DNA from 3 places in the Pseudocitrobacter sp. CD920760 genome. Region 2 is predicted to be linked to each of the others. Evidence: predicted binding sites of a transcription regulator. Region 2 holds the regulator's gene; each other region holds the start of a gene.

Region 1 (9,903 bases), 1.4 Mb from region 2:
GACGAAGAGAGTTTATCCCTGTGCGGCGTCGAAGATTTTTTACAGGTGGTCGCGGCGTATCGCGATTTTCTGAAGCAGCGCTAACGGTTGGCGCTTCGCTTATCCGGCCTACAAACCTAAAGTGGCTGTAGGCCGGATGGCTGCTCTGTGTTCAGGCAATATTGCGCGCGTAATAAATCTCGCGCATCTCCTTCCATAGCGCAGCGGTAATTTCTTTGCGCTCGGTGTCGGTTAAATCTTCCGGTTTGGTGTGGAACATGTAGTGTTTCAGGTCGAACTCTTTGAGCATCATCTTGGTGTGGAAGATGTTCTCCTGGTACACATTTACGTCAACCATGTCATACAGCGACTTCATGTCATCCGACATAAAGTTCTGAATCGAATTAATCTCATGATCGATAAAATGTTTCATGCCGTTGATATCGCGGGTGAAACCGCGTACGCGATAATCAATGGTGACAATATCGGATTCCAGCTGGTGGATGAGGTAGTTCAGCGCGTTCAGCGGTGAAATGACGCCACAGGTCGAGACTTCTATATCTGCGCGGAAGGTACACAGGCCGCCTTCCGGGTGGCTTTCCGGATAGGTGTGTACGCAAATGTGGCTCTTATCGAGATGTGCCACCACCGCTTCCGGCAGCGGGCCGGGATGTTCGGTTTTATCAATTAATTGTGGATCAACGGGTTCTTCGCTCACCAGAATGGTGACGCTCGCGCCCTGCGGTTCGTAATCCTGGCGGGCGATGTTGAGAATGTTCGCGCCGATGATGGAACAGGTTTCTGACAGGATCTCGGTCAGACGATTGGCGTTATAGAGTTCATCGATGTAGGCGATGTAGCCATCGCGCTCTTCTGCGGTTTTTGCATAACAGATATCGTAAATACAAAAACTCAGGCTCTTGGTCAGGTTGTTAAAGCCGTGCAGCTTCAGTTTTTTCAATTTTCCTCACCCCCTTAGCGTCACTGTGCGGACAGTGCGTCATGTAGATATTGCGGCAGCGCGAACGCCGCGGTGTGAATGGCCGGATTGTAGTAGCGACACGCAAGCTTCGCGGTGTGGAAGCGCGCCTGGATAATCTCTGTTGAGAGATGGCGCATTGCCGGGTTATCGGTCGCCCAGGCGAAGGTCATAATGCCGCCGTAATAGGTGGGAATTGCCGCCTGATAGAAACTGACATCATCAAAGTAGTGGCTCAGTTTGCGATGGCTGTCGAGGGCTTCGTCCTGCTGGAGGAAGCAAACGCCGTTTTGCGCGACGAAGACACCGCCGGGGTTCAGGCAGCGTTTGCAGCCTTCGTAGAACGCGGAGGTGAACAGGCTTTCGCCGGGGCCAATCGGATCGGTGCAGTCGGAGATAATCACGTCGAAGGTTTTCGCCGTTTGAGTGACGAAATTCACGCCATCGTCAATCACCAGCGTAAAGCGCGGGTCGTCGTAGGCACCAGCATTGTGATTGGGGAGATACTGGCGACAGAAGGAGACTACGCCTGCGTCGATTTCCACCATGGTGATGGTTTCGACATTCTTATGACGGCTGACTTCACGCAGCATCGCGCCATCGCCGCCGCCGATAATTAGTACATGCTTCGCCTGGCCGTGGGCCAGCAGCGGAACGTGGGTCATCATTTCGTGATAGATAAACTCATCGCGCTCGGTGGTTTGCACCACGCCGTCCAGCGCCATTACGCGACCAAAGGCGGCGTTCTCGAAAATGATTAAATCCTGGTGATCGGTTTTCTCATGATAAAGCACGTTATCCACGGCAAAGTACTGACCAAACTGGTCATGCAGCGTTTCATGCCACACGGTGTTATCGGACATCGCTTGAACCCTCCATTGTTAACACCTTTGAAACAGGCGCAACATCATAGCTAACAATGACCGTGGGCGCACGGTCGTTTTTTCAGCAGGAAGGTAGAGAGAGTTACTTCACGTAGGCGAGCAGGCTCAGGGAGTCGCGAGCCAGCGATTTGCATTTTTTCGCAGTCGGGATGCCAATACCGCTGAGATCGCGATAGCTGTCTTCGCCAAGCGATTTCATGTCAAAGGTATCGTAGTTGCTGAGATCCCACTGATTTTGCTGGGCAAAGAAAACGAGGGCACGACGAATCTGGCCATTCGGTAGATTTTGGTAACCACAGTCGTTTTTCAGGAACACAAACACCGCAGTGAGATCGGCCATGTCTTCTGCTTCAGACTCGCTTAATGCATAGCTGTGGCTGGACGTGGCTAACAGACATCCAAGCAGCATTGTACGGAAAAACGTCTTCATTTCTTCTACCTTACCTCGTCGAGATTCAACGTTAGCACACTTCCAGACGGGACGCAGAGCCTTTTTCAACGCTTCTTACTTGACCTTACCGCAAGGGTAGGGTTTAAGCTCAAATATTCACCCGCAGCCAGCAAAAGGATGTAATGATGCACCGTCGTGAATTTCTGAAATTGAGCGCCGCCGTCAGCGTGGCAAGCGCATTACCGCTCTGGAGCCGCGCGGTTTTCGCCGCCGATCGTCCCGCACTTCCTGTTCCCGCTTTGCTTGCCGCCGATGCGCGAAGCCAGGTGACCCTCACCGTTCAGGCGGGGAAAACGCAGTTTGGTGCGAAAAGCGCCACGACATGGGGCTATAACGGTAACTTACTGGGCCCGGCCATTCAGTTGACGAAGGGGAAACCCATCACCGTCAATATTCATAACCAACTGGCGGAAGAGACCACTGTTCACTGGCATGGCCTTGAAGTACCCGGTGAGGTAGACGGCGGCCCGCAGGGCATCATTAAACCTGGCGGCCAACGTACGGTCACCTTCACGCCCGCTCAACGTGCGGCAACCTGCTGGTTCCACCCGCATCAGCATGGCAAAACGGGGCATCAGGTGGCGATGGGGCTGGCGGGGCTGGTCTTGATTGAGGATGACGATATTCGTCGTCTGATGCTGCCAAAGCAGTGGGGCATCGATGATGTGCCGGTCATTATTCAGGATAAAAAATTCAGTGCCGACGGTGAAATTGATTATCAGCTTGATGTGATGACTGCCGCCGTCGGTTGGTTTGGCGACACGCTGCTGACCAATGGCGCCATCTACCCGCAGCACGCCGCGCCGCGCGGCTGGCTGCGTCTGCGCCTGCTTAACGGTTGTAATGCGCGTTCCCTGACTATTGCTGCCAGCGACAACCGCCCGCTGTATGTGGTGGCAAGCGACGGAGGCTTGTTGGCCGAACCTGTCAAAGTGACGGAACTGCCGATGCTGATGGGCGAACGTTTTGAAGTGCTGGTCGAGACCCGCGACGGGAAGCCGTTTGATATCGTCACGCTCCCGGTCAATCAGATGGGAATGGCCGTTGCGCCATTCGATAAAGCGCATTCGGTTCTGCGCGTACAGCCGGTCACGATCAACGCATCGGGCGAATTGCCGGATGTGCTGTCATCACTGCCTGCTCTGCCATCATTAGACGGCCTGACCGAACGCAGACTCCAGCTTTCTATGGACCCGATGCTCGATATGATGGGCATGCAGGCGCTGATGAAAAAGTATGGCGCGGGCGCGATGGGCAATATGCAGCACGGCCAGATGATGGGCCACGGCAATATGGATCATGGCAACATGGGCCATATGAATCATGGCGGTGGGGGTTTTGACTTCCACAACGCTAACCGTATTAACGGCAAAGCGTTTGACATGAACACGCCGATGTTTGCCGCCAGCAAAGGGCAGTATGAGCGCTGGTTTATCTCTGGCAAGGGCGACATGATGCTGCACCCGTTCCACATTCACGGAACCCAGTTCCGGATTGTGTCGGAAAACGGCAAGCCGCCAGCGGCCCATCGTGCAGGATGGAAAGATACGGTACGCGTGGAAGGCGATGTCAGCGAGGTGTTAGTGAAGTTCGATCACGATGCGCCGAAGGAGCACGCCTATATGGCGCACTGTCATCTGCTGGAGCATGAAGATACGGGGATGATGCTGGGTTTTACCACGGTATAACGCGCGACGCCTGTATTTTGTTATACAGGCTAAATTCTTAAAAATAGTCTCAGGTGAGCAGTTATCATTCTGAAAGGCATAAACTGGGCAAACACAATGGAATGCAGGCACAACCCCAATAATCAAAAAAGGAAATTTATGAATACACTTCGAAATCTGATTCTGACGTTTCTGCTTTTGTTTATGATTGCGAATGCTAACGCCGACATAAAGCTGAAAAACCAGTCTCTCCCAAACCTTAAATTGAGTATCGCAATCCCCGAAAATCTTCATGTTATGTCAGAGGAAATGGCAGCGACACTGCAACTGTCCCAAGCACCACAGGTAAATTATTATGATGAAGTAAAACGGGTATATCTTAATATTACGCAATGGCATCAGTCTTTGCCTGCTGAACACCTGGATAGATTCAAGGAAATGACGCTTAACTCCCTGAAAAATTTTGCTCCCCAGGCCGAAGAAGTGGTGGTGGATGGGCATAAAGCATGGCTGCTTTCATTTAGTCTGCTCCCGGGGAAAGTCAATGATTTAAGATTGATTATGTCACGGGACGGTAAGCTGCTCACGGGGGAGGTTTCTATGCCTGAAGATGCCGTTACGCAGTATCAGACAGTAATGAAAAATGCACTTCTGTCGCTGAAATTTTCGAATGAGTAAATGAAAAGCGCAAAACTGCCTGATGCGCTACGCTTATCAGGCCTACGTTACCTATGCAATCTATTGAATTTACACGGTTTAGTAGGCCGGATAAGGCGTTTTCGCCGCATCCGGCATGAACAAAGCGCACTTTGTCAGTAGTCTGAGCGAATCTTACTTCATATTATCCGGCAACGCATACGCGACAATGTAGTCGCCCATCTTCGTACCAAACGAACCATGACCGCCTGCGGAGATGACAACATACTGCTTGCCATTCGCTTCATAGGTCATTGGCGTTGCCTGACCGCCTGCCGGTAAACGGCCCTGCCACAGTTTTTCACCATTGCTCATGTTGTACGCGCGCAGATAGTTATCGGCGGTTGCCGCGATGAACAGAACGTTACCTGCGGTGGAGATAGGCCCGCCCAGCATTGGCATACCCATGTTAAACGGCACCGGAACCGGCATCGGGAACGGCATGCTGTCTTGTGGGGTACCTATACGTTTTTTCCACACTACTTCGTTGGTTTTCAGATCCAGCGCCGAGATGTAACCCCAGGCTGGCTGCTTGCACGGCAGGCCGAACGGCGACAGGAACGGGTTCAGCGTAACGCCGAACGGTACGCCGTACTGCGGCTGAATACCGGCTTCGGTACCGCTGCCTTTCGCGTCTTTTGGCGGCTCCATCGGGTTGCCTGGGCCGCGCGGGATCAGTTTAGAGACAAACGGCAGCGCCATCGGGTTAGCAATCGCCACCTGACGGTTCGGGTCAACGGAAATACCGCCCCACTCGAACATCCCCAGGTTACCCGGGAACACCAGCGTGCCCTGCTCAGACGGCGGGGTGAAGATGCCTTCATAGCGCATCTGATGGAACATCACGCGGCACACCAGTTGGTCGAACATGGTGGCGCCCCACATATCCGCGCCGGTCAAATCTTTCTTCGGACGGAAGCTCAGTTCGGAGAACGGCTGCGTCTTAGTGACGTAGTCGCCTTTTGCCGCGCCCTGCGGAACCGGTTTTTCCGGGGCCGGAACAACCAGTTCGCCGTTACGGCGATCGAGGACAAAGATGTTGCCGGTTTTCGCCGGTGCGTAAATCACCGGTACTTTCTCGCCTTTCACCGTGATATCCGCCAGCGTCGGCTGGGACGGCATATCCATATCCCACAGATCGTGGTGAACGGTCTGGTAGCTCCACACCAGTTTGCCGGTAGTGGCGTTCAGCGCCACGATGGAGCTGGCGTAGCGTTCCTGTTCCGGCGTACGGTTGCCGCCCCAGATATCCGGGGTGGTCACGCCCATCGGCAGGTAGACCAGATCCAGCTTCGCGTCATAGGCCGCCGGGGCCCAGGAGTTGGGTGAGTTGAACGTGAAGGTGTGTTCATCCGACGGAATAGCGTTCGGATCTTTCGCGCCTGGATCAAACGCCCACAGCAGCTTACCGGTGTTCACGTCGAAGCCACGAATAACGCCAGAGGTTTCACGGGTTGAGAAGTTATCGGTCACCGAACCGGCAATCACGATAGTTTTATCGGTGATAATCGGTGGAGAGGTGGGTTCATACAGGCCTGGCGTGGTATCCGGCATGTTGGTTTGCAGATTGAGGATACCTTTGTTGGCAAAGGTTTCGCACAGCTTGCCGGTTTCAGCGTTGACCGCAAACAGACGACCGTCATTCACAGGCAGAATGATACGACGCGGACAGTCGGCCACCACTTCCGGGCTCGCTGTTTCAGCGCGCGCTTCGTGGTATGAAACACCACGGCAGGTGACGTGCTGGAAGCTGGAATTGGAATTCAGCTGCGGGTCGAAATGCCACTTCTCTTTCCCGGTGGCCGCATCAAGCGCGAACAGACGCTGGTGGGCGGTACAGAGATAAAGCATGTTGCCGACTTTAATCGGCGTCACTTCGTTGGTCAGCTCGCCCGGATCGTCTTCGCGCTTCAGGTCACCCGTGCGGAAAACCCAGGCTTCTTTTAACTTGTGGACGTTCTCGGCGTTGATCTGCTTGAGGGGGGAGAAACGCTGCCCCTCCTGATTACGACCGTAGGCTGGCCAGTCTTGATCCGCCACGGTGGAAATCGGTTCGGCTGGAGTCGCATCTGCACTCAGCGTGCCATTGACCTCCTGCGGGTCATTGAAGCCAGCCCAGGTCAGGATGCCACCGCTAATCAGCAACGCCACAACCAGCGCGGCAACGGCCCCGCCGGAAGGGATAATCAGGCGACGCCAGACAAACGGCAGAATCAGCCAGACACCGAAGAAGACCAGAATATCGCTGCGTGGAGTCAGCGCCCAGAAGTCAAAGCCGACTTCCCAAACGCCCCAAATCATGGTCGCCAGCAGGAACGCGGCATACAGCCAAAGCGCCGCGCGTTTGCTGCGCCACAGCATCACCGCCACGGCCAGCATCACCAGGCCAGCGATAGGGTAGTACCATGAGCCGCCAATGGCGACTAACCAGCCTCCTCCGATGAGAAGATAGAGCCCACAGATAGCCGCAAAAACGGCCGTGAGCACCACGAGTAGCCGTGGTTGTTGTGAATTTGTTTCTGCCATAGAGAATACTCGCGTCAGTTTGTTAATTATTGCTTTCAATTGATTATAGGATTTAACAAGTGTGACGGGTATCACAAAATTTGCTTTATTATCCAGTTCAGCGGAGAAATCGATTTGCTGGTATACTGACGCGCTTGCCGAACGACGTCTGGGCGTAGCGCCGGGATGTCGATAGATTTACCTCTAAAATCATATGGTTAGTTTTATGAAACATACTGTGGAAGTGATGATCCCGGAAGCGGAGATCAAAGCGCGTATCGCTGAATTGGGCCGTCAGATTACTGAGCACTATAAAGACAGTGGCAGTGAAATGGTGTTAGTGGGTTTGCTGCGCGGCTCATTTATGTTCATGGCTGACCTGTGCCGTGAAGTGCATGTCTCCCACGAAGTCGATTTTATGACGGCTTCCAGCTACGGCAGCGGTATGTCCACCACCCGTGACGTGAAGATCCTCAAAGACCTGGATGAAGACATTCGCGGTAAAGATGTTTTAATCGTGGAAGACATCATCGACTCCGGGAACACGCTGTCGAAAGTACGCGAAATTCTCAGCCTGCGTGGGCCGAAATCACTGGCAATCTGTACGCTGCTGGATAAACCGTCCCGCCGCGAAGTGAACGTGCCGGTTGAGTACGTGGGCTTTGCCATTGAAGATGAGTTTGTGGTGGGTTATGGCATCGATTACGCACAGCGTTATCGCCATCTGCCGTATGTCGGAAAAGTGGTCCTGCTGGACGAGTAATTGACGTTTGGTGTCGGATGGCGCTTCGCTTATCCGACCTACCTGTCCTGAGCCGGGTGAGGCGATGCCGCCGCCCGGCTTTTTAACAGGTGTTACTTGTGGTTAGCGTGTTTCAGCTTGAGGTTGGAAATCCCGTGGCGATAGCGCTGCTCCAGGGTTTCGCGGTTGGTTGCCGTCACATCGAGATCGCGCAGCAGGCCGTCGTGAATACCGTAGGCCCAGCCGTGAACCGTCACTTTCTGCCCACGTTTCCACGCTGACTGCATAATGGTAGAGTGACCCAGGTTATACACCTGTTCCATGACGTTCAGTTCGCAAAGCGTGTCCAGACGGCGCTCCTGCGGCATTTCGCCTAACAGTGAGCTGTGTTTGAACCAGATATCGCGAATGTGCAGTAACCAGTTGTTGATAAGACCCAGCTCCGGGTTTTCAACGGCTGCCTGAACACCGCCGCAGCCGTAGTGGCCGCAAATGATGATGTGCTCAACTTCCAGCACATCCACCGCGTACTGAACCACGGAGAGACAGTTCAAATCGGTGTGAATGACCAGGTTGGCAACATTGCGGTGAACAAATAATTCGCCCGGCTCAAGGCCGGTTAAACGTTCGGCGGGAACGCGGCTGTCGGAACATCCAATCCATAGAAAGCGCGGTTTCTGCGCTTGCGCCAGTTTCTCGAAAAATCCGGGGTCCTCTTCCACCAGCATTTTTGACCATAGTTCATTGTTGCTGATGAGTGTATCTATGTCTTTCATGGAGGTTAACGACCTGTAACCAAGTAAGTGCGTTGCGCTAATATAGGTCAACTCGACTTTTTTTAAAACCATACATTGAACGCAAGAATTCAAAAGAGATATTCAATGACCATTGCACTGGAACTAAAACAGCTTAAAAAAACCTATCCTGGGGGCGTCCAGGCACTGCGCGGAATCGACCTGCAAGTGGAAGCCGGAGACTTCTACGCGCTGCTCGGGCCGAACGGTGCGGGAAAATCCACCACCATCGGCATTATCAGTTCGCTGGTGAATAAATCGTCCGGTTCGGTCAGCGTATTTGGCTACGATCTGCAAAAAGATGTGGTCAATGCCAAACGTCAGCTCGGCCTGGTGCCGCAGGAATTTAACTTCAATCCGTTTGAAACGGTACAACAGATTGTTGTTCATCAGGCGGGCTACTACGGCGTTGAGTACAAAGATGCGCTTGAGCGCAGTGAAAAGTATTTAAAACAGCTCGATTTGTGGGAAAAACGTAACGAACGTGCGCGCATGTTGTCCGGTGGGATGAAGCGTCGTTTGATGATTGCCCGCGCGCTGATGCACGAGCCAAAACTGCTGATTCTTGATGAACCGACAGCGGGCGTGGATATCGAACTTCGCCGCTCAATGTGGGGCTTTTTGAAGGATTTAAACGACAAAGGCACCACGATCATTCTTACCACTCACTACCTGGAAGAAGCTGAAATGCTGTGCCGCAACATCGGCATCATTCAGCACGGTACGCTGGTGGAAAACACCTCGATGAAAAACCTGCTTTCTAAACTGAAGTCGGAAACCTTCATTCTGGACTTAGCGCCGAAGAGCCCGCTGCCGACGCTGGAAGGTTATCAGTATCGACTGGTTGACACCTCAACGTTAGAAGTGGAAGTGCTGCGTGAGCAAGGGATTAACAGCGTGTTTGCCCAGCTTAGCGCGCAGGGCATTCAGGTATTAAGTATGCGTAACAAAGCGAACCGACTGGAAGAGCTGTTTGTCTCGCTGGTCCATGAAAAACAAGGAGAGCAGGCATGATGCAGCTTTATTGGGTGGCGCTGAAAAGCATCTGGGCGAAAGAGATCCACCGTTTTATGCGTATCTGGGTGCAAACCCTGGTGCCGCCGGTCATCACCATGACCCTCTACTTTATTATTTTCGGTAACCTGATTGGTTCGCGTATCGGCGAAATGCATGGCTTTAGCTATATGCAGTTTATTGTGCCGGGGC
Region 2 (9,903 bases):
ATGTGGCTGGAGCGACGTATTCCCGACTGGCTGATGCCGTGGCTTGGAGGTGAAAAATGATCATTCCGTGGCAAGACATCGACGCTGAAACGCTCGATAACCTGATTGAAAGCTTTGTGTTGCGTGAAGGCACCGATTATGGTGAATATGAACGTTCACTTGCGCAAAAGGTCGCCGACGTAAAACAGCAACTACAACGCGGCGAAGCGGTACTGGTGTGGTCGGAACTTCATGAAACCGTCAACATTATGCCCCGCAGCCAGTTTCGCGGTTAATCTTACCGACTCGGGAGTTGTTCGCTATGTCTGCCAAACATCCGGTTATCGCCGTCACGGGTTCCAGCGGGGCGGGAACCACCACCACCAGCCTCGCGTTCCGCAAGATTTTCGCCCAACTCAAACTCCATGCCGCAGAGGTGGAAGGCGACAGCTTTCATCGCTACACGCGTCCGGAAATGGACTTAGCTATTCGTAAGGCGCGCGATATGGGGCGTCATATCAGCTACTTCGGGCCGGATGCCAACGACTTCAGCCTGCTGGAACAAACGTTCCGCGAGTACGGGCACAGCGGCACCGGACAGTCGCGAAAATATCTGCATACCTATGATGAAGCGGTGCCGTGGAATCAGGTGCCGGGAACCTTTACCCCGTGGCAACCGCTGCCTGAGCCGACCGACGTGCTGTTCTATGAAGGGCTGCACGGCGGCGTGGTCACGCCGCATCATGATGTGGCAAAGCATGTCGATTTACTGGTGGGTGTGGTGCCAATCGTAAACCTGGAGTGGATCCAGAAGATGATCCGCGACACCAGCGAGCGGGGTCACTCCCGCGAGGCGGTGATGGATTCCGTGGTCCGTTCGATGGAAGATTACATCAACTACATCACCCCGCAGTTCTCGCGCACGCATCTCAACTTCCAGCGTGTGCCAACGGTCGATACCTCCGATCCCTTCGCCGCCAAAGGCATTCCGTCGCTGGATGAGAGCTTTGTGGTGATCCACTTCCGCAATCTCGATAATATCGATTTCCCGTGGCTGCTGGCGATGTTGCAGGGCTCGTTTATCTCGCATATGAATACGCTGGTAGTGCCCGGCGGCAAGATGGGGCTGGCGATGGAATTGATCATGACGCCGCTGGTGCAGCGGTTGATGGAAGGGAAGAAGATTGGGTGAAGGGTGCAGGCTGGGCCCCTCACCCCGGCCCTCTCCCGCAGGGAGAGGGAGAAAATCAGCGCAGAACCTGAACACCGCACGGTCAGTCCCCTCTCCCTGCGGGAGAGGGTTAGGGTGAGGGGTGTCTCAACTTACCCCTCCACCACCTCATAAGAATGGGTAATGTTCACCGCTTTGCCCAGCATCAGCGCCACTGAACAATATTTCTCAGCGGACAAGTCCACCGCACGGGACACCGCCGCATCTTTCAGCTCTTTGCCGGTCACAATGAAGTGCAGATTAATGTGCGTGAATAGACGTGGCGCTTCTTCGCGGCGTTCAGACGTCAGTTTAACTTCACAATCGGTCACGTCGTAACGGCCCTTTTGCAGAATAGACACCACGTCGATGGCGCTACAGCCGCCCGCTGCCATCAGCACGATTTCCATCGGGCTTGGCGCTTTATCACCTGAGTTGCCATCCATCAAAATCTGGTGCCCGGAAGCCGACTCACCCAGGAAGGTTAACCCTTCAACCCATTTCACACGCGCTTGCATAATTGTCACTCCAGAGTTGCAAATTTATTGTCAGATTACGCGCACATAACAAATCTCGCAACGGAAGTAGACCTGGGTCATGCTGAAGCGAGACACCAGGAGACACACGGCAAAAGCTATGCTAAAACAGTCGGGATGCTACAGAGATACATAAACGTACTGCATGTATGCAGAGGACATCACATACTGGTCGCGACAATCTTTGACGACCAACTTCCCAGGTAGAGGGAAGGATATTATTTCAACCAGTGGCTGCCTGATTTATGCCGCTGGCGATAGCTTATAACAGAGGATAACCGCGCATGGTGCTTGGCAAACCGCAAACAGACCCGACTCTCGAATGGTTCTTGTCTCATTGCCACATTCATAAGTACCCATCGAAGAGCACGCTGATTCACCAGGGTGAAAAAGCGGAAACGCTGTACTACATCGTTAAAGGCTCCGTGGCAGTACTCATCAAGGATGAGGAAGGCAAAGAGATGATCCTTTCCTACCTCAACCAGGGCGATTTCATCGGTGAACTGGGCCTGTTTGAAGAAGGCCAGGAACGTAGCGCCTGGGTTCGGGCGAAAACCGCCTGTGAAGTGGCTGAAATCTCCTATAAGAAATTCCGTCAGCTCATCCAGGTTAACCCGGATATCCTGATGCGTCTCTCGTCTCAGATGGCGCGCCGTCTGCAGGTCACCTCTGAGAAAGTGGGCAACCTGGCGTTCCTCGACGTTACCGGTCGTATCGCGCAGACGCTGCTGAATCTGGCAAAACAGCCGGATGCTATGACCCACCCGGACGGTATGCAGATCAAAATCACCCGTCAGGAAATCGGTCAGATCGTCGGCTGCTCTCGTGAAACCGTGGGTCGTATCCTGAAGATGCTGGAAGATCAGAACCTGATCTCCGCACACGGTAAAACGATCGTCGTTTACGGCACGCGTTAATCCCGTCTGACGGCGTATTGTTCGCGCAATACGCCGTTTTTGTCTCGTATGTGGCGCAGGCTGATTTACCATCCGGAAGTCAACTATGCACTGCGGCAAACGCTGGTGTTATGTTTGCCGGTCGCCGTCGGCCTGATTCTTGGCCAGCTTCAACACGGCTTACTGTTCTCTTTAGTGCCTGCCTGCTGCAACATCGCCGGGCTGGATACTCCCCATAAACGTTTCTTCAAACGCCTGATTATCGGTGGGTCGCTGTTCGCCGGTTGCAGCCTGATTGTGCAACTGCTGTTGGCCGATGATATCCCGCTGCCGTTTATTCTCACCGGTCTGGCGATGGTGCTGGGCGTTACCGCCGAAATCAGCGCCCTGCACGGGCGATTGCTTCCGGCCTCGCTAATTGCCGCGATTTTTACCCTGAGCCTGGCGGGCAATATGCCCATCTGGGAACCGTTACTGATCTACGCGCTCGGCACGCTGTGGTACGGGTTGTTCAACTGGTTTTGGTTCTGGCTGTGGCGTGAACAACCGCTACGCGAGTCGTTAAGCCTGCTTTACCGCCAACTGGCGGAGTACTGCGAAGCCAAATATAGCCTGCTGACGCAACATACCGACCCCAATACCGCCCTGCCGCCGTTGCTTAATCGTCAGCAGAAAGTGGTCGATCTGATTTCCCAGTGCTATCAGCAGATGCACATGCTGGCGGCCAATCAGCACAATGATTACAAGCGCCTGCTGCGCGCCTTCCAGATGGGGCTGGATTTGCAGGAGCACATTTCGGTGAGTCTGCACCAGCCGGAAGAGGTGCAAAAACTGGTCGAGCGCAGCCACGCCGAAGCGGTGATTCGCTGGAACGCGCAAACCGTCGCCGCGCGCCTGCGGGTCATGGCCGATGATATTCTCTATCACCGCTTCCCGACGCGCTTCAACATGGATAAGCAAATTGGCGCGCTGGAGAAAATTGCCCGCCAGCATCCCGATAACCCGGTTGGGCAATTCTGCGCCTGGCACTTCAGCCGCATCGCCAAAGTGTTGCGTTCGCAGCGTCCGCTTTATCCGCGTAATCTGATGGCTGATAAAGAGCGCCGTCTGCCGCTGTTCCCGGCGCTGAAAAGCTATCTGTCGCTGAAATCGCCCGCGCTGCGTAATGCCGCACGTTTAAGCGTGATGCTGAGCATCGCCAGCCTGATGGGCGCAGCGCTGCATCTGCCAAAACCCTACTGGATCTTAATGACCGTGCTGTTGGTGACGCAAAACGGTTACGGCGCGACGCGCGTGCGTATCTTCCACCGTGCGGCGGGCACCCTGGCGGGGCTGGTGATTGCCGCCGCCACACTGCATTATCACTTCCCGGAAGGGTTTGCGCTGGCCGCGATGCTGGTGATCACCCTGATAAGCTATCTGATCATTCGTAAAAGCTACGGCTGGGCGACGGTGGGTTTCACCATTACGGCGGTATATACCCTGCAATTGCTGACGCTCAACGGCGAGCAGTTTATCGTCGCGCGTTTCGCCGACACCATTATTGGCTGCCTGATTGCCTTCGGCGGCATGCTGTGGCTGTGGCCGCAGTGGCAAAGCGGCCTGCTGCGGAAAAATGCGCACTCTGCGCTGGAAGCGGATCAGGAAGCGATCCAGTTAATTTTGAGTGACGACCCTTCCGCGGAAAAACTGGCGTATCAACGTATGCGCGTCAACCAGGCGCATAACGCCTTGTTTAACTCGCTCAATCAGGCGATGCAGGAACCGGGCTTTAATACGCACTATCTGGAAGATATGAAACTGTGGGTGACGCACAGCCAGTTCATCGTCGAACATATCAACGCCATGACCACGCTGGCGCGTGAGCACGACACGCTCTCGCCGGAGCTGATGCAACGTTATCTGGAATCGTGTGAAGTCGCCCTGCAACGCTGCCAGCAACGTCTGGAGTATGATGAATCGGGCAGCAGCGGGGATGTGAACATCATGGAGTCGCCGGATACGCTGTCCCACGGGCCACTCAGCACCATGGAACAGCATCTCCAGCGTATTCTGGGCCATCTCAACACCATGCACACCATTTCATCGGTGGCATGGCGTCAGCGGCCACGGCACGGTATCTGGCTAAACCGCCATATCAACTGACGACTTTCGCCACCGCCTGTGCAAAGCGCGTCATGCCGTCGTCGATGTCTTTTTCTTCCACCACCAGCGATGGCGCGAAACGCATCACGTCTGGCCCGGCGTTCAGCACCATGACACCGGCATCAGCGGCCGCGTAAAGGAATTCACGTGCGCGGCCTTTGTACGGTTCTTTCAGCTCGGCGCCAATCAGCAGGCCCATGCCGCGAATATCGCTGAAGACATCATACTTCGCGTCGATATCCTGCAAATGTTGCACAAAACGCTCGCGTTTGGCATGAACGCCATTCAGCACTTCCGGCGTGTTGATAATATCGAATGCCGCACCCGCCACGGCGCACGCCAGCGGGTTACCACCGTAGGTCGAGCCGTGGGAGCCGACGTGAAATGCGCTGGCGATATCTTCGGTAGTGAGCATGGCGCTAATCGGGAAACCCCCGCCCAATGCTTTCGCGCTGGTGAGGATATCCGGCGTCACGCCATAGTGCATATAGGCGAACAGCGAACCGGTACGGCCCATCCCGCTCTGCACTTCATCAAACACCAACAGCGCCTGATGTTTATCGCACAGGTCACGCAGCCCCTGTAAAAATTCCGGCGTCGCGGCCAGCACGCCGCCTTCGCCCTGAACGGGTTCGACCACAATCGCGCAGGTATGGTCGTCAATCACCGCTTCCACCGCGTGCAAATCGTTAAACGGCACATGGACGATATCCGCCGGTTTTGGGCCAAAGCCATCGGAATATTTCGGCTGACCGCCGACGGAAACCGTAAACAACGAGCGACCATGGAAGGCGTTGTGGAAGGCAATAATCTTACTTTTGTACGGGCTATGACGCGTAGAGGCGTAGTACCGCGCCAGTTTGAACGCGGTTTCGTTGGCTTCAGTACCGGAGTTCATAAACACCACGCGCTCGGCGAAGGTGGCGTCCACCAGCTTCTGCCCCAGACGCAGCGCCGGTTCATTGGTGAATACGTTGCTGGTGTGCCACAGGGTTTCGCCCTGCGATTTCAGCGCCTCAACCAGCGCCGGATGGCAATGCCCCAGCGCCGTCACCGCAATCCCGCCGGCGAAATCGACGTACTCTTTCCCCTGCTGATCCCACACGCGGCTGCCTTTACCTTTTACCGGGATAAACTCCGCCGGTGCATAAATTGGCAGGATCACCTGATCGAATGTCGCGCGGGTAATTGCAGGTTGTTTGGTTGTCATGTCATGCCCTTCTGTGATTATGCAGCAATGATTATGAAATTATAATCACAAAATATGCATAAAAAATCACTCAATGGCAATATGCAATTGCGGAAACACACAATTTTAGCTTTATGTTTTTAGCCGGAAAGTTATGCTACGCAATCGTAACAATGGAAATAATCACTAAGGGAATAGTATGTTTCTAAAACGCATCGCCATTATCTCGTTGTGCATAGGGCTGCTTTGCGGCTGCGATAATGCCAACGATGAAACACCGCCAACGTCTGAGCCTGCGCCTGCGCCTGCGCCTGCGCCTGCGCAAACTGATAGTGTTGATACGCATAACAACGTCGCAATGAAAGCCAATCAGTGGCTGGACATTATCAACAACGATTCCCCCGCCTATCAGTATGACAAAAGCAGTGAGGAAGATGTTGAACTGCCGACGGTTATCGGTCAGCAACTTGTCTGGGCCAAAGAGAGCTACGTTAAAACGGTCAAAGCACAACGGCTCTTCAGGCGCAAAGAACCTGTCACGGAAAGCGAATTCGACATACTGATGTCACAATTTAAGGTGATATCCAGCCCCGAAGAGAGAGAAACGTACCGGCGCATCGGTAAAACCATCTCGGCCACGCAGCCACCATTACCGCAACTGGATCGCGCCGGGCAAACGCTGATCGAGAGCGAAATAACATTGTCCGAGGCGGTTAATGCGCTTGTTGAATATCACACCTCTGGCGCCTATCGGCAGGATCGCCTGAGTAAAGCGCCGGCATTGCATATGGCGCTGGATCAGGCCTGGCAGCAATACCGGCAGGCTTCCCGAGAGGCGAGCACCCTTCGCAATGCGTTGTTCAGCGAAGAGCATGATATTGAACTGGCGTACTATAAAGACTGTGGCCTGACAGGACGACTGGCGGTTGTTGAAAGCGCAGACACTGTGCAGGAGATCGTTGACCGCTTATATACCGTGATTTCTCAGCAGAAAAAGGTCGAACATATTCCCCTGGCCGCATGGCAACAAAAAACAGAACAACTCGAAGGCGAACTGGCGCTGATCAATTCACTGGCAACAGATCCGCGCGCCCTCAGCGACAACGGCCTCGACGAGGCCTATATCAAAGACTATGCAAAGGCACTTGACGCATTCATTATCCACCTCAAACTCACCCTGCAGGGTGTCGGTGAAAGCGTGGAAAAGAACACAACGCTGCTGGACGAGCTGGAACAAAAGCAGATGGCGCTGTTCGGAGTGTATAACCAGCTTATTACCGGCGTCACTTGCGAGATGTAAAAGACGCCTTCATCATCAACGCCGCAGGAAGTTTGCCAGCAGTGCATGCCCTTGTTCGCTGAGAATACTTTCCGGGTGGAACTGCACGCCTTCGAGATCCCACTGGCGATGGCGAATGCCCATGATCTCGCCGCTTTCACTGCGCGCGGTCACTTCGAAGGTTTCCGGTAGCGTATCCGGATCGATCAGCAGGGAATGGTAGCGGGTGACGGTCAGCGGGTTATTCAGCCCCTGAAAAACGCCCTGCCCGTTGTGCGTAATGGGCGAAGTTTTGCCGTGCATCACTTTTTTCGCCCGCACGATGCGCGCGCCAAACGCCTGCGCAATCGCCTGATGCCCCAGGCAGACGCCCAGCAGCGGCGTTTTTCCGGCGTAATGGCGAATGACCTCCAGCGAAATACCCGCGTCATCCGGCGTACAGGGGCCAGGGGAGATAACGATTTTCGCCGGGTTGAGCGCGTCGATTTGCGCGAGGGAGATGTCATCGTTGCGCTTCACGAGCACCTCAGCGCCCAGCTCGCAGAAGTACTGGTAGAGGTTCCAGGTAAAGGAATCGTAGTTATCAATTAGCAGGATCATGGCGGCTCCGGTTACAGCAAACCGGAGCATTCTACCGGGTCAGGCAGCGACTCTCACCACTTTCGTAAACAACGCCAGCAGCGGTTTCAAATCCCCCATCGCCCCCTGCTGGTTGGCGTCGTTCCAGCGTAGCGGTTCAATCTCCCGCCAGTCCAGCGCGTAGCCCGCGTGAATCGCCAGTTGCTCAAAGAAAATGCGCTGCGCCAGGCCGCTGCCAATGCGAAACGGATGCAGAACGTTGATTTCGCAGTAGTACCACGTCAACCGCTCAATAAATGCGTCTTTCTCCAGCCCCGTCAGCCAGTCCTCGTCTTCCAGTTCCTGCATCAGGGCGTTGCCTTCTTTTTCAATGCGCGTGAAATGGCAGAATGGTGTATCGCCGTGGTAGATATTGATTTCCCGATACTTTCCGGCCCAGTCAAACACATCCTGATAGAGCTGATAATGAATGGCGCACAGCCAGGGAAGCCCGCGCACCTGCGGGCCAAGTTCGAGGGTCGCGGCACGCAGAGAGGTAAGCTCCCAGGCGGCCTGCTCAAGGCGGGTGGCTTCGTGGATGCCCAGTTTATTACGCATCACGTTTAAACCGGGGAACAGATAAGGGTCGCGGTCGTTACCGAATTTATCGCTCATAGTGCCCCCGCAGTTGTTCAATGCGTGTCAGCGCGTCTTCGGCGCTCAGGGTGACCAACGGGATATCAACACCTTCCAGGCGGCGACTGGCCTGAAAATTCTCGTTGCGTGTCTTTTCCCAGAGCTGAGCTTTTTGCTTATCGGTGAGTTTTTTCATGCAGCCTCCCTGAACTGTTCCCGTTTGCCACAAGTATAAGCAGCAATTCCAGGTTATGCAGAAAGGCAAAAACGCGCGGACGGCATCGCCCGCGCGAAGACGAATTTACGGCAGGACTTTTGCGGAGAGGATAACAACCGGTTTGGTCGGCACATTCTGGTACGGGCCAACGTTATGGGACTGCACCTGAGAAATTTTATCAGCGACGTCCATCCCTTTGACAACCTTACCAAATACCGCGTAGCCAAAATCACGCTGACCGTGATCGAGGAAGGCATTATCCGCAACGTTGATGAAGAACTGGCTGGTTGCGCTATCTTTATCAGCAGTACGAGCCATCGAGATAGTGCCACGGGTGTTACGCAGGCCGTTGTCCGCTTCGTTTTTGATAGGCGGGTTCGGTTGCTTCTGCTGCATCTGCTCGTTAAAACCACCGCCCTGCACCATGAATCCGGGGATCACGCGGTGGAAAGTGGTGTTGTTATAGAAACCGCTGTTGACGTAGTTCACGAAGTTTTCCACGGAAACCGGCGCTTTCTGGCTGTTCAGCTCCAGCTCAATATTCCCTGCGGAGGTCGTCAGCAGCACATGCGGATCACCGGTTGCAGCCAGGGCCGCCGGGGAGATCGCTGAGAGTGCAAAAACAGCCGTCATGGCCGCCAGAGTTGATTTGAGCATGAGAATTCCTTAACGGGTGCAGTAAAGAAGGCAAGTGGCTTGATTCTAAAGAGGGTTTGCACCCCAGGCCAGACTTTTACTTAAGTTTACTTAGTTGAAACAGATGTAACCAGCGCGGCGCTGAGATCTACGCATTTTTAATGTGACGTAAGTCACGTTAGACAGTGCAATAGATAACATTGATGCAATAAAACTAGGAATGCATCACTTTAATGAATAAAATCTGCGCACCCGGCGGGGTGTCAACGCGTTTTACGTTTCTATTCATACAGGCCAGTCATGACTAACAGCAACCGTATCAAGCTCACATGGATCAGCTTCTTCTCCTACGCCCTTACCGGTGCGTTGGTGATTGTCACCGGGATGGTGATGGGAAATATCGCCGATTACTTTAATCTGCCCGTTTCCAGCATGAGTAACACCTTCACCTTCCTGAACGCCGGGATCCTGATTTCTATCTTCCTGAACGCGTGGCTGATGGAAATCGTGCCGCTGAAAACGCAGCTCCGCTTTGGCTTTGTGCTGATGGTGCTGGCGGTTGCCGGTCTGATGACTACGCACAGTCTGGCGCTGTTCTCTGCCGCGATGTTCGTACTCGGTC
Region 3 (9,903 bases), 1.5 Mb from region 2:
ACACTCTCTTCAATAAATTCGCGAGCCTGGCTGAGGGTTGACGCGATACCACAGCAGCTAAACCCCTCAACCCGTTCGATATAGAGACGGTTCAGGTCGGCCACCATGGCATCATCATCAACAATTAACACATTAATCACTCGGCATTCCTCTCGCTGTCCCAGGGGATTTGTACAAAAAATTGCGTAAAGACGCCCGGCTCTGATTCCACGGCGATGCTGCCGCCGAGGTTTTCAGTTTGTTGCCGGGCCAGAAAGAGCCCGACGCCGCGATTCTCGCCTTTCGTCGAAAAACCTTTGGTAAAAATAGCATCAATTTTATCCGGGGCGATGCCAGGCCCATCATCACTGACTTCACTGGAGAGCCAGCCATTTTGATAGTGCAGCAGCAGGCTTATCTCGCCTTCCGGCTGGCCGGACATGGCGTCCAGCGCATTTTCAATCAGGTTGCCCAGCACGGTGACCAGTACCGCCACCTGTTGCTCGTTGGCATTGTCCGGCACGCGCGACTCCTCTGCCAGCGTCAGCGTAAACCCGGCCTCTTTTGCGCGATTGATTTTGCCGAGCAGGAACCCGGCAACAATCGGTGATTTAATTTTATGCTGAATTTCGCCGATATCGGTCTGATAATTTTGCGCGGTTTGCAGGATGTACTCTTCCAGCTTGTCATAGCGCTTGATGTGCAAAAGCCCGAGGATCACGTGCAGTTTATTCATAAATTCGTGAGACTGGGCGCGCAGGGCATCAACATAGTTAACCATACCATCCATGCGTTGCATCAACTGGCTGACTTCGGTTTTATCGCGGAAGGTGCAAATCGCACCAATCACGCGGTTCTGGCTGCGGACCGGCACGGTGTTGGTGAGTAACAGACGCCCATTGCAGCCCACTTCTTGATCCGGAATCGCGACTCCGGTTGACAAAACCTGTTGCAGGTTTCCCTGCAACGGCGCGTGTGGCGGTTCTCCAGGCTGGCGATTGTTGGCGGAGAGCAGAATTTGCCGCGCGGTATGGTTAATCAGCGTCACGTTCCCGAGGCTATCGACGGCGATCACGCCTTCTTTAAGCGATTGCAGCATCGCCTGACGCTGTTCAAACAGCGTAGAAATTTCGTAGGGCTCAAGGCCGAAAAGAATATTTTTCAGTACCCGAACCAGCACCCAGGTCCCGAAGCTGCCGATGATGGCGCTAAAGAGCACGAACCAGATGGCGTTCCAGCGGCTGGCGTTGATTTGCGCCTGAACATCGTTCATCGAGATGCCGACAATCACCACCCCAATCTGACGGCGCTGTTCGTCATAAACTGGCGTAAAGACGCGCAGCGCCTCTTCCAGTACGCCGTGGTTCACCGAGACATTTTCCTGGCCGAGCAGGGCGGGCTGTAAATCTTCTCCGATAAAGCGCTGGCCGACGCGGCGGGGATCAGGGTGCGAATAACGAATGCCATGCATATCGGTCACCACCGCATAAAGCAGATGATTACGTTGTTCCACGGCGGTTGAAATCGGTTGAATAATATCGCTGTAAGAAGGCGAGGTGAGGCCGCGTTTGATCTCCGGCGAATCGGCGAGGGTGCGCGCGATAGCAAAGGCGGTATCCTGCAACCCCGTGCGCGTGGCTTTGGCGATTTGCGCAAGATAAAAGGTGTAGATAACCAGCAGGACGGCACCGATGACACCGCAGACCATCAGGGTGACCAGCGTACTGAGCTTCATCGGACGTTTTGGCGCGCGTTGAGGCTGCTGTAAATCGTGCATCGGGATCCCTGTCGTCAATAATAAACACGCATTATCGCTGATAAGCCTGATTTCTTAAAGCAGTGTAACCCTTACCAAATCAAACGTCTCTTTGTGACGCCACTCGCAGGCTATCCATATGAAACACTTTATATTGAGAGGCAACTCATAATAAGGAGGCAGTTTATGAGCATTAAGCTTACCGATGCAGTCATGGAACGACGCAGTACTGTTACCGCCGATATCGACAGATTGTCCACTGAGGACATGCTTAACGTTATCAATCAGGAAGATAAACGTATTGCCGATGCCATCACGCCTTGTCTGGATGAAATTACCCGTTTAGTGGATCAAGCTGCGGCGGCGCTAAGCCGCGGTGGGCGTTTAGTGATAGTCGGCGCAGGCGCGTCGGGGCGTGCCGGGATGTTGGCCGCCAGTGAGTTTACCCCGCAGGGCCGCGGCCCGGTTGTCGGGCTTATCGCCGGTGGGCCGCAGGCGATGCTGAATGAAAAAAGCGAAGCCGCGTACGATTACGATCGCGGAGTGCTGGATCTCCAGGCCATCGGCTTTAATGATAAAGATATGCTACTGGGCCTGACCGTCGGTGGAAAAACGCCGTGGGTCTGGGGCGCACTGCGTCACGCCTGGTCGCTGGGCGCGCCGGTAGCGGTGCTCACGCGTAATCCGCAAAGCGAAGCCGCCCATCTGGCGTCGTTGGTTATCGCGCCACAAACCGGGGCGGAAGTGGTGGCAGGCTATGGTAATCCGAAAGCCAATGCCGCACAGAAGCTGATCCTGAATATGCTGACCACCGGGCTTGCGATTCGAAGCGGTCGGGTTTACAGCAATTTGCGCGTGGATCTCGACGGGGATACTACCCAGTGGTGCGAACGTCAGATTGCGATTGTGATGGAAGCGGGAAGTTGTTCACGCGGCGTGGCGAAAGCGGCCCTGGAACGCTGCGATCATCATTGTAAAACCGCAATTCTGATGGTGCTCACAGGAATGGAAGCACAGGATGCGAATGCCCTGCTGGCGCAGAACAATGGTTTTGTGCGAGTGGCGTTGCAGGAAGCGCCGTAAGGTTTCTGGATTGATAAACGAACAAAGCCCGCAATGCGGGCTTTATAATATGTAGGGATTAGAACTGATAGGTCAGGCCAACACCCACAACGTCATCGGTAGAGATACCGTTGTCGTGGTAGAATTTCACGTCGTTATCCAACATGTTGATTTTGTAATCAACATAAGTGGACATGTTTTTATTAAAGTAATAGGTTGCAGCTACGGAGATATAGTTCACCAGCGTTTTATCGGTGTATTCGGTGACATTGTGACGACCATTATAACCACCTAAGTCTTTACCCTTAGAATAAACCCAGGCTAAAGAAGGACGCAGACCGAAGTCGAATTGATACTGCGCAACCGCTTCAAAGTTTTGGGTTTTGTTGGCGATACCGTCATCACCATAAGGGGTCATATTACGTGTTTCAGCATACATTAACGCTAAGTAAGCGCCATTTGTACCTGAAGCAGCACCATCATATTTCATACCGATGGTCCAAGCTTCTGCCTCATCCCCGCCCGCGTATTTGCTATAACGGTTGTGAATAGTGCCAGCAGCGACTTGATCGTTGGTACGGTCAGAGGAAGAATATGCCGCACCTACGCTCAGACCTTCCAGTACATCGCCAAAGTCATAGGTTGTAGAAATACCAAAGCCATCACCGTTGTCCAGTCGGAAATCATCACCATCGTGGCGGTTTTTAGTGCCTTCATTCTGGCCGTCATCAGTGCCACCACTTTCGTTATTGCCTTGATACTGCAGTGCAAAATTCAAACCTTCTACCTGACCGAAGAAGTCAGTGTTTCTATAGGTCGCCACGCCGTTGGCACGGCCTGTCATAAAGTTATCTGTCCAGGTATAGGAGTCACCGCCGAATACCGGCAACATATCGGTCCAGGCTTCAACGTCGTAAACGACACCGTAGTTACGGCCATAATCAAATGAACCCGCATCTGCATACTTCAGGCCAGCGAAGGCAAGTTTCATGTAACCATTACCGCCAGCAGATTCAGTATCATTAGCGATCATTTTACCCAGCGCCTGTCCATAACCAGTCAGCTCTGGAGTAATCTGAGTCTCACCTTTGAATCCCAGTTCTACGATAGATTCATCACCGTCATCACCCGGATTGTCAGAGAAAGTATGACGTGCATCGACTTTCCCATAGATATCCAGTTTGTTCCCGTCTTTGTTATAGATTTCTGCCGCATTTGCTGCACCAGCCACTAATAATGCCGGGACAATAATTGCCAATACTTTTCTTTTCATTATTTATTTCCTTTAAATAATAATGGTTATGAATGCTTTTAGATAAATCAGCATTACATCGGCGATATTAGCCATAGAGTTCATTTTGTTTTACGTCAAAGATGTAACTATTCTATATTAAATATTGCAAAATATTTCTTTAATTGTTTATTTGTATGCATTGAATTAAATATATATGTATTGTGAATTCATGTGATTGATTTTATTGTGTTTTATATATGCAAATCTCTTAATGCATTCAATGCTTATATATGATTTAACGGCGGGGAGGGGGAGGGAAAAATCAAAAAAAAAGCCCGATCAAAAACTCATCGGGCCTGCTATAGATGAAAAAAATATTAACGAGTGCAGTGTAAAACAACAAAAGGCTAATAACAGACTTATAGTTGCATGAACAGAATGAAAAATAAAGTCTGGAAACGGATCGTTAAATATCAAAAAAATGAATGTATGCATCGAAAGCATATAGTGAAATTATGTTCATCAATAAGATCATAAAACCATGACGCGGGACCTGTTATGGATTGTGCATCACCTCACAAAATTGCCGAAGATCAAACGATCGGCATTTTGCCCTCAGGCAGGACCGACCAGTACTACTCAGCGTGAAAAGAGTCGCTATAATGTGACGGCAATCACATTTGCTCCTTAAGTGGAATTGCGGCAACAACGATTTTCCTCGCTAAATGAGAGTGTTATATGGAAGAAACAATGACGCGTGGCCCTGGCGGTAAGCTGGCGTTATGGGTTTTTTATGCGTTCTGCGGCTATTTTGTCTGGGCGATGGTGCGTTACTTTTGGGTTATTAGCGAGGTAGAAACCATTCCTGGCGCGACGCTGGATGGCGAAATCGCCTCAACCTCCGGCAAACTGCTTGGTGCGCTTGCGGGGTTTATCGTGCTCGGCATTGTCGGGTTGATCCTCGGCGGCATCGCCTGGTATACCCGTCCTCGTCAGATTCAGGAATGATGCGCTAAGCGAATTTTGTTATTCTCGCGGCCTGGAAACGGATTAAGGCCGCAAAGCATGACAATCGATGCCTGGCAGCAGCGTTTCGAACGCTGGTTCGCACAACATTACCCCGGTGGCGATGCCGCCCACGATATTTCCCATTTCCGCCGTGTCTGGCACAGCGCCAGACACATTGCCGCCGACGAGCCGGTCAACTTACTGGTGCTGCTCACGGCCTGCTATTTTCACGACATTATCAGCCCGCCCAAAAATCATCCCGATCGTTCTCGCGCTTCGCGGTTATCCGCCGAACGAACGCAGGTCATTCTGCGTCAGGATTTCCCTGATTTCCCGGACGATCTCTTTCCCGCGCTGGCGCACGCCATTGAGGCCCACAGTTTCAGTGCGCAGATAACGCCACGGACCCTGGAAGCGAAAGTTGTGCAGGATGCCGATCGTCTTGAAGCGTTGGGCGCCATCGGTCTCGCGCGCGTCTTTGCCGTGTCGGGCGCCCTGAACACGCCGCTGTTTGATGCGGATGATCCTTTTGCTGACTCTCGCCCATTAGACGATAAACGTTGGGCGCTGGATCACTTTCAAACCAAGCTGTTACGGTTGCCGCAAACCATGCAAACGCCCAGAGGGCGCAAGCTTGCGCAACATAATGCGGATTATCTGGTGCAGTTTATGGCGAAACTGAGCGCTGAGCTGAGCGGCGACCCGCAGGGTCTGGATGAGGCGGTGGTGCGCCGATTTGCGCCGTCGGAATGAATTTCCTGCTGCAAAGTATGGTAATCTCACGCTTATTTGTCTGGTCTGGTTGAATCTATGCAACAGAGTGAGTCACTGAGTGCGGCCCCGCATCGGGCGGTTGAAACCGATGCCCAGGCACTGCTTGAACAGGTGCTGGAAATATACGATCTCAAAACCATCGTGGCGCAGCTGAATGCGGTGGGCGAGCAGCACTGGAGCCCGGCCATCGTTAAACGGGTGGTGACGCTGGCGCGTGCCAATACGCGGTTGAGTGATAATGAAGTTGCACAGCTGACGGCTTTATTGCCCAAACCTCCCGCACATCATCCAGATTACGCATTTCGTTTTGTCGATCTGTTTGCCGGTATCGGCGGCATTCGCCACGGGTTTGAAGCCATCGGCGGGAAGTGTGTGTTTACCAGTGAATGGAACAAACACGCGGTGCGTACCTATAAAGCTAACTGGTTCTGCGATCCGCACGAGCATCAGTTCAACGCCGACATCCGTGACATCACCTTAAGTCATCACACTGATGTGAGCGACAGCGAAGCCCAGGCGCATATTCGTCAACACATTCCCCAGCACGATGTTTTGCTCGCGGGCTTCCCGTGCCAGCCGTTTTCCCTGGCGGGCGTATCCAAGAAAAATGCGCTGGGCCGTGCGCACGGTTTTGCCTGTGATACGCAGGGCACACTGTTTTTTGATGTGGTGCGCATCATCGACGCGCGCCGTCCGCCTGTCTTTGTGCTGGAGAACGTCAAAAACCTCAAAAGCCACGACGGCGGTAAAACCTTCCGCATCATTATGCAAACCCTGGATGAACTGGGGTACGAAGTCTCGGATGCGGCGGATATGGGCGCAGATGACCCGAAAATTATCGACGGGCAGCACTTTTTACCGCAGCACCGCGAACGTATCGTGCTGGTGGGTTTCCGACGCGACCTTGGTCTGCACAAAGGATTTACCCTGCGCGATATTCCGGATTACTACCCGGCACGGCGACCGGATTTTGGCGAACTGCTGGACCCAATAGTGGATGAAAAATTCATTCTCACCCCTGTGCTGTGGAAATATCTCTACCGCTACGCGCGTAAGCATCAGGCAAAAGGTAACGGTTTTGGTTACGGCATGGTTGACCCGACCCGTCCCGGCAGCGTGGCGCGTACGCTTTCTGCACGCTATTACAAAGACGGCGCGGAGATCCTCATCGATCGCGGATGGGATAAAGCGCTGGGTGAGAAAGATTTTGACGATCCGCAAAACCAGAAGCATCGCCCGCGCCGCTTAACGCCACGGGAATGCGCGCGCCTGATGGGCTTTGAACAACCTCAGGGGTATCAGTTCCGTATCCCGGTTTCTGATACCCAGGCGTATCGCCAGTTTGGCAACTCGGTGGTGGTGCCGGTCTTTGCCGCCGTGGCGCGTCTGCTGCGTTCGCGCATTTTGCAGGCCGTTGCGATGCGAGAGAAAAATGGCGGACGTTCACGATAAAGCCACCCGCAGTAAAAACATGCGGGCGATCGGCACGCGCGACACGGCGATTGAAAAACGCGTCGCCGCGTTGCTCGCCGAGTGCGGCTTTGCCTGGACCGCGCAGGAGAAAAACCTGCCGGGGCGGCCCGACTTCGCGCTGGACGATTACCGCTGCATCATCTTTACCCATGGCTGTTTCTGGCATCATCACGACTGCTACTTGTTTAAGGTCCCCGCCACGCGTACGGAATTCTGGCTGACAAAAATCGCCAGCAATGTGGCGCGCGACAGGCGCGATGTTGCCCGACTGCATCAGTTGGGCTGGCGGGTATTGATTATCTGGGAGTGCGCCCTGCGCGGGCGTGAAAAACTGGCTGATAACGAGCTGAAGGAACGGCTGGAAGAGTGGATCTGCGGCGGCGAGGGCAGCGCGCAGATCGGCACTCAGGGGATGTCGCAACTGGCGATTACTTCTCTACCTGACACGATGTAACGCTGCTTTTCGCGCCGACCAGATACTTTCCTAATGTCACCAGCACCACGGCGGCGATAATAATCACCAGCGCCAGCCACTCGACGCCCGATAAACGCTCGCCGTTAAACCCGGTACCCAACAGTACCGCCACCACCGGGTTAACATAGGCGTAGCTGGTTGCGACCGCAGGCGACACGTTGCGGATTAAAAACATATACGCATTGATGGCGATGATGGAGCCGAACACGGCCAGATACGCCACCGCCAGAAAGCCAGAAGTATCCGGCATTGTGGTCAGACGCTCACCCGTCAGCAGAGAAGCGCTCATCAGCACGATACCTGCCGCCAGCATTTCAACCGCGCCCGCCATCATACCGACGGGCAATTCGATGCGCGAACCGTAGACAGAACCAAAAGCCCAGCTCATCGAGCCAATTAAAATCAAAACCGCGCCCCACGGGTTACCGCTGAGGTTGCCGCCGCTGTTGAGAAGAATAATCCCGGCAAGACCGATGGCGATACCCAACCATTCGAGTTTACGCGTCGCGATACCAAAAAAGCGGCTGAAGCAGAGTGTAAACAGCGGCACTGTCGCGACCATCACGGCAGCAATACCGGAAGGCACATTCTGATGTTCGGCGACAGTCACCAGACCGTTACCCACTGAAAGCAGCAGTACGCCAATTAACGCGGCGTTCAGCAACGGACGCCATGCCGGCAGGCGATGTCCGGTTAACAGCAGATAGCTCAGCAGCAAAATTCCCGCCGAAAGAAAACGCACGCCAGCCATCATTAACGGTGGCCAACTGGCAACGCCGATGCTGATGGCGAAGTAGGTCGAACCCCAGATAATGTAGAGCGCAAATAATGCACCGATAAGCGGTAACAGCTGTTTGATACGCATAATTTCTCACGGGAAAACACCAAGGCGGGATATAGTAAGCGGCAAAATGATTCTCTGCGAGTGCTTTTATTCGTAGTGCAATGTTGAATTTATGTATGCAAAATGTATGGTATGTGTAACCCGTACATTTGCTCCATACTGTGTGATTAATAAACAAAATAATGAAAGGAACGGATTGTGGCGGGAAGTAGTTTATTAACCTTACTGGATGATATTGCCACGCTGCTGGATGACATCTCCATGATGGGCAAGCTGGCGGCGAAAAAGACGGCGGGCGTGCTGGGCGATGATTTGTCGCTGAATGCGCAGCAGGTTTCGGGAGTGCGCGCGAATCGTGAACTTCCGGTGGTCTGGAGCGTGGCGAAGGGTTCGCTGCTCAATAAAGTGATCCTCGTGCCATTGGCCCTGTTGATCAGCGCGTTTATCCCCTGGGCGGTGACTCCGTTGTTAATGATAGGCGGGGCGTTCCTGTGCTTTGAAGGGGTCGAGAAAGTGGTGCATACGCTGCATGCGCGTAAGCACAAAGAGGATGATGCCGCGCGTCAGCAGCGATTAGACGCCATCGCCAATCAGGACCCGATGGTGTATGAACGCGATAAAGTGAAAGGCGCAATCCGTACCGATTTTATTCTCTCCGCTGAAATCGTCGCGATTACCCTTGGTATCGTGGCAGAAGCCCCGCTACTGAACCAGGTTTTGATTCTGTCAGGTATCGCCGTGTTGGTCACCGTCGGCGTTTACGGGCTGGTGGGCATCATCGTTAAACTGGACGATATGGGCTACTGGCTGGCGGAGAAAAAGAGCGCGCTGGCACAAGGCGTCGGGAAAGGTTTACTTTTTGTTGCACCATGGTTGATGAAAATATTATCCGTGGTCGGTACGCTGGCGATGTTTTTGGTTGGCGGCGGGATTGTGGTCCACGGCGTTGCGCCGTTGCATCACGCGATTGAAGGCTTTGCCGCGCAGCAGGGAGCCGTTGTCGCGATGTTACTACCGACGATTGCGAATCTGGTGCTCGGTTTTATTATCGGCGCTGTCGTGGTGGCGGTCGTGAATGGCGTCAATTGCCTTCGTCAGCGTGAAGGCTAAAAAGTGCGCACCGATTACGCAAACCCGCCGGCGATCGACTAATGTGAAACTGTTTCACCCTGATACCGGAGGCAACTATGGTCTTTTTGGTCAGTGATGAAGTTCGGTCTAAAAATGGTGGTCAGCGCATGGTCGTGACGGGTTATGCCAGTGGGATGGTTGAATGCCGCTGGTATGACGGTTTTGGC

The links. Region 2 encodes CRP, which controls carbon source genes, mostly activating them, when cyclic AMP is high. Its sites were predicted from a motif close to ATGTGANNNNNNTCACAT; they were not measured.
Region 1: hpt (hypoxanthine phosphoribosyltransferase) is a predicted target of CRP. The motif match lies at 7,242-7,259, and genes of this name have one in related genera.
Region 3: drpB (cell division protein DrpB) is a predicted target of CRP. The motif match lies at 4,694-4,711, and genes of this name have one in related genera.

Annotation. Positions count from the first base shown of each region.
Region 1 covers NZ_CM173490.1:870,134-880,036, forward strand. The annotation lists gene yacL (protein YacL) at 1-84, shown strand, start outside; gene speD (adenosylmethionine decarboxylase) at 152-940, opposite strand; gene speE (polyamine aminopropyltransferase) at 961-1,821, opposite strand; gene AC1MKH_RS03960 (YacC family pilotin-like protein) at 1,925-2,272, opposite strand; gene cueO (multicopper oxidase CueO) at 2,419-3,981, shown strand; gene AC1MKH_RS03970 (hypothetical protein) at 4,120-4,638, shown strand; gene AC1MKH_RS03975 (glucose/quinate/shikimate family membrane-bound PQQ-dependent dehydrogenase) at 4,792-7,182, opposite strand; gene hpt (hypoxanthine phosphoribosyltransferase) at 7,388-7,924, shown strand; gene can (carbonate dehydratase) at 8,017-8,679, opposite strand; gene AC1MKH_RS03990 (ABC transporter ATP-binding protein) at 8,785-9,711, shown strand; gene AC1MKH_RS03995 (ABC transporter permease) at 9,708-9,903, shown strand, end outside.
Region 2 covers NZ_CM173490.1:4,765,557-4,775,459, forward strand. The annotation lists gene AC1MKH_RS22510 (hydrolase) at 1-60, shown strand, start outside; gene AC1MKH_RS22515 (YheU family protein) at 57-275, shown strand; gene AC1MKH_RS22520 (phosphoribulokinase) at 302-1,171, shown strand; gene AC1MKH_RS22525 (OsmC family protein) at 1,303-1,707, opposite strand; gene crp (cAMP-activated global transcriptional regulator CRP) at 2,010-2,642, shown strand; gene AC1MKH_RS22535 (YccS/YhfK family putative transporter) at 2,691-4,766, shown strand; gene argD (bifunctional acetylornithine/succinyldiaminopimelate transaminase) at 4,759-5,976, opposite strand; gene AC1MKH_RS22545 (DUF3829 domain-containing protein) at 6,155-7,255, shown strand; gene pabA (aminodeoxychorismate synthase component 2) at 7,271-7,834, opposite strand; gene AC1MKH_RS22555 (putative adenosine monophosphate-protein transferase Fic) at 7,874-8,467, opposite strand; gene AC1MKH_RS22560 (YhfG family protein) at 8,457-8,624, opposite strand; gene ppiA (peptidylprolyl isomerase A) at 8,730-9,302, opposite strand; gene tsgA (MFS transporter TsgA) at 9,582-9,903, shown strand, end outside.
Region 3 covers NZ_CM173490.1:3,270,355-3,280,257, reverse strand. The annotation lists gene dcuR (two-component system response regulator DcuR) at 1-140, opposite strand, end outside; gene AC1MKH_RS15435 (sensor histidine kinase) at 137-1,756, opposite strand; gene AC1MKH_RS15430 (N-acetylmuramic acid 6-phosphate etherase) at 1,922-2,818, shown strand; gene AC1MKH_RS15425 (porin) at 2,877-4,070, opposite strand; gene drpB (cell division protein DrpB) at 4,770-5,039, shown strand; gene AC1MKH_RS15415 (phosphohydrolase) at 5,097-5,792, shown strand; gene AC1MKH_RS15410 (DNA cytosine methyltransferase) at 5,850-7,265, shown strand; gene AC1MKH_RS15405 (very short patch repair endonuclease) at 7,246-7,740, shown strand; gene yedA (drug/metabolite exporter YedA) at 7,715-8,626, opposite strand; gene AC1MKH_RS15395 (DUF808 family protein) at 8,804-9,715, shown strand; gene AC1MKH_RS15390 (YodC family protein) at 9,793-9,903, shown strand, end outside.